Regions from separate parts of the Paenibacillus sp. FSL H7-689 genome, predicted to be linked through region 2. Evidence: a T-box and tRNA genes for the amino acid it is inferred to sense, from the RefSeq annotation. Region 2 holds a T-box; the other holds one or more tRNA genes.

Region 1 (2,209 bases), on a different contig from region 2:
TTGCAAAGAAAACAAACTCCCTTGTATTCTCGGCCACAGCAGAAACAACTTTACGACCATGTTCTGTACTGTTTTGAGTAGTGATCGTACCCGGCATAGCTACCTGATACTCATCGGGAACATTGAATTGAACTTCAAAGTCCGATGAGGTGTAATAATCGCTCTCAAATGTTCGACTATACGGTGCCTTGTTCCATTGATGCTTAACCTCGTCGTATACAGACATCACCGGGAACCAGTGTGCACCATTGATCATGTCCTTGTAGTAGGAAACTCGCTGTGAGCCATAGGGTATATTCAACTGAAACTCCAGTTGGAATGATACCGATTCACCTGGTTGTACGGGCTTCTTCAACTGTACGGTCAACGCCTGGTTTTCCTTATGGAAATCCAACGATTGGCTATCTGCGCTTACAGCCTGAATATCGATGCCACCCAGAAAGTCCGCCGCTGTCTTCTCCGGATGATCTTCACTAATCTTTTCATTATGCTGTTGGTACATGCTCGCCTGTGTAGACTTGGAGAGGTTTGCGTCAGCATATGTATGAAGGACCAGCTGCTGGAGGGTATCCTTGCTTGTGTTGTGATACGTTACCTTCTCGCTCCCCTGGATCGTCATGTCCTTCTCATTTAATCGAGCCTGAATCTGGTATTGAATCGGGGTCTGCTCTAAAGAGTCTTTCTGTGTGTTATATATCTTCGTAGATACAGATGCTGGGCCTGCTTCCGCGGCAACAACCCCCATGTTGGCAAGTGGGCTTGTTGCCAGTATTAAAGCCAGTGTACCCGCGATCCCTACTCTGGCTAACTTTGATGTAAATGGACTTGAATAATTCATTAGTTCTCTCCTTCTCCTGTTCTATGTTGACCTCATGACCAAGTATAGAAGACGAACCTTACGCTGAATTTATGTTTTATTTAAGTTTTGTTTAAAAAGAGGAAGAGAAACTGTGCCATTAAATTTATTATCAACAAAAACCACCTACACATATTATTGGAGGTAGCCATATTATTATATAAAAAAAACAACTCCTCTTGAGATATAATTCTCAAAAGAAGTTGTTTTAATTTTTCATATAGGACGAGTGGGGATCGAACCCACGACCCTTACCCTGTCAAGATAATGCTCTCCCGCTGAGCTATCGCCCTGTAATAATTATGATGTATCAATCACGGTCGTACTACTAAATTTAACTGAGCTAACAGATCATGATATATAATTGTTTCCCAATCAAGTAACAGTATCATATCAAGTAACCGTGTTCATTGTCAATGATTTATTTGGTTATAATTCACCCGAAATGGTGCACAATAAAGGAAAGATTACCATTTCTATAGCGAGGTGAATTCTCTATGAGAAACATAACAAAACGGTCAAAATCCAATAAACATACATTCGCCAAATGCTTCTTTCTCTTTGCTGGGCTTATGATTCTCATTACAACCGTTACTGGTTGCGGCTTAGAGAGGGATGAACATACAGTTCAATTCCAACAATTACAACAGCCCAATGAAAATGGTGAATCTCTGCCCGTTTGGCTGGACGTATACTCCAAATCTGTAATTCAAGATGTGTATTCTCCGCGAGGAAGCAGTGAAGTCTTGCCATGAAGGTTAACAGGTGAATTACTCATCTTCATCCCACTTGCGTGAGTATGCTTTCTTCGTAACGTAATACAACAGAGTAATCATTCCCGCCGACATTAGCAATGTAATTACCATGATGCCTGTCATGCCCATCACTACCCCCTCCTCTCCCAATATGTGTCAGACTTCACTATACAGGAAAAACATTTTTTTGTATAATTCAGTCTGATATGTCGCGCAAGAGCAGAAAGAAGGAATGGAATTGGCAGCTGAGATTAGTTATGTATCGACAGAAGAACAACTGGAGCAAGCCCTGGGAATTCGCCATCACGTTTTTGTGATCGAGCAACAGGTGCCTGCCGAGATTGAGATTGATCAATATGATGTCATCAGTCCGGATGTGCATCATGTATTGTTAAGTACGGATGGCCAAGCTGTAGCCACAGGACGTCTGATCTATTACAGCAAGGATACGGCCAAAATGCAGCGGATCGCAGTGCTTGAATCTCATCGTTCATTTGGTTATGGACGTGTGCTTCTGCTCGCGATGGAGGAGCTGGCACGTGAACTCGGCTTATCCTATTCTGTACTGGATGCGCAATGTCAGGCACAGAAATTCTAT
Region 2 (2,209 bases):
ATCCATTACCGTAATCTGAGGCAGATCATGACGAAGACCTACTTCAAAGTCATTTGGATCATGCGCAGGCGTGATTTTAACTGCACCACTTCCAAACTCTTTATCCACATAATCATCAGCGATAATTGGAATTTCGCGTCCAATGATAGGCAGTACAAGTACTTTACCAATCATATCTGCATAACGCTCATCCTTCGGATGAACAGCAACCGCTGTATCACCCAGCATCGTTTCAGGACGCGTTGTTGCCACTGTAACGTAGCCACTTCCGTCTTTGAGTGGGTAACGCAGATGGTACAAGTGACCCTGAACTTCTTTATATTCAACCTCAATGTCGGACAGAGCTGTCCGGTTCACCGGGTCCCAGTTAATGATGCGTTTGCCTCGGTAAATAAGGCCTTTTTCATACAGTTGAACAAATACTTTGCGAACCGCTTGGGACAGGCCTTCATCCAGCGTAAAACGTTCACGAGAGTAATCAAGCGACAATCCCATTTTGCCCCATTGCTGACGAATGGTAGTGGCATATTGATCTTTCCAGTCCCATACTTTCTCCAGAAACTTCTCACGTCCCAGATCATAACGAGTCAGACCTTCTTCACGCAACTTCTGCTCCACTTTGGTTTGAGTAGCAATACCTGCATGGTCGGAACCCGGAAGCCACAGCGCATCATAACCTTGCATCCGTTTGGTGCGGATCAGAATATCCTGCAGTGTAAAATCAAGCGCATGCCCAATGTGCAGCATCCCGGTCACATTTGGGGGTGGAATTACAATTGTATACGGCTCGGCATCTTTACGTTGCCCGGCTTTGAAATATCCACGCTCCATCCAGGTGGAGTACCATTTATCCTCTGCCGCCTTAGGATCGTAAGTGGTCGGCATTTCTGTTGCAGCTGATTTTTTTTCCTCAGACATGTGTCATTCCTCCGTTACTTCATCATCTTCGCCAAAAAAAACAAAAAAAACCTTTCATCCATCAAAGGACGAAAGGTTAGCTTTCGCGGTACCACCTTTGTTTCACGCCTACAGCAAGATAGACTTCACCCTCTGTACATGACGTGACACTTCAAGCAGATAACGGCTGCTACCGGCCCATCCTACCTCAGTAATAAATGACGATAAATCTCATTCATCCCTTGTATTCAAACAGGCAACTCCCGGGCGACTTCGATCAGTTGGTTCCTGCGGAATCTCACAGCGCTGCAATTCCACTCTCTGAAAGGTCATACTGTCTACTACTCCCGTTCCACGTTGTTCTTCAAAAAACCTACACACATCATACCTTGCTCGTGCGCGATAGTCAACCTGACAACAGCGGATAAAGAGCGCTGGAATGCAGGTTTAGGACGAATTATGCAAAAACCCGCAATCCTCAAGGGGATCACGGGTCGTAACGAAGGCTTTAACTACGGATTAAGGGATGTACAATATCTGACCTTCTTCCACAACCTGCTCAGATAATCGGTTATACAACTGAAGTTCCCTCGTGCTCAATTGATATCGATCTGCAATGGCATCCAGTGTATCTTCTCGCTGAACGATGCACAGTTTCACCTTGCGGAATGGGGTCTGGTCCACGATCGTTCCCAGGAACAGGTTCTTCCATTCCACATCATCCGCTGGATACGTTTCTTCCTGTACTACACCCGCAGGAACCTCATCGCCTCGCTCCACTTCGGCATCGCGTGCCGCTCTACCGGAGGATAACAAGGAAGAGATACCTACGCCCTCTTCTTGCCGTGGTGCGGATTCTTTTTTGCTGCCAAAAGCAACCTTCAGCTCCGGCTTGTCTTCCGTCTCAGCCACAGGTTCAGGAACAAATGCTTCGTTCTGTACGAACTCGTCTACCCCAGTCGCTTCAAAAGACGGTCGGTCTTCCTCAGGGTTGCCTGGTTCGGACGAAGCAAATACACCTTGCCAGTTCTCTGCCTGTGATTCAAATGGGACATCTGCAACTGCCTGATTCTCCTGCTGAGGTACAGATCTCGCTGATTCGAAGTGCCATACCTCTGGTGCGTCCGGTACATCCGGTGCTGCCAAGTCATTAGATGATTGAGCAGTAGGCTCTGAGACTGCTTGATCTGCACTTCTCGAGTTCGCAGGTAATGCATCCACGGAAGGCTCGGACCAACCCGAAGACTCATCTTCCAGAGGCAACAATGGTTCCGACTCAGGGTAAGAAGCTAATCGATCTGCGGTCTCAGCC

What was found. A T-box is a leader RNA that pairs with one kind of tRNA and senses whether it is charged. The one in region 2 lies ahead of C170_RS01530 (valine--tRNA ligase), so its partner is inferred to be a tRNA-Val.
Region 1: it has a tRNA-Val gene. The T-box ahead of C170_RS01530 (valine--tRNA ligase) is inferred to sense a tRNA for this amino acid. The anticodon was not compared.

What each region holds. Positions count from the first base shown of each region.
Region 1 is NZ_ASPU01000054.1:270,193-272,401, forward strand. Features, by position in the region: gene C170_RS23650 (M1 family metallopeptidase) at 1-838, opposite strand, end outside; tRNA gene C170_RS23655 (tRNA-Val) at 1,078-1,149, opposite strand; gene C170_RS23665 (GNAT family N-acetyltransferase) at 1,850-2,209, shown strand, end outside.
Region 2 is NZ_ASPU01000002.1:358,164-360,372, reverse strand. Features, by position in the region: gene C170_RS01530 (valine--tRNA ligase) at 1-918, opposite strand, end outside; T-box leader at 980-1,261, opposite strand; gene C170_RS01525 (LysM peptidoglycan-binding domain-containing protein) at 1,417-2,209, opposite strand, start outside.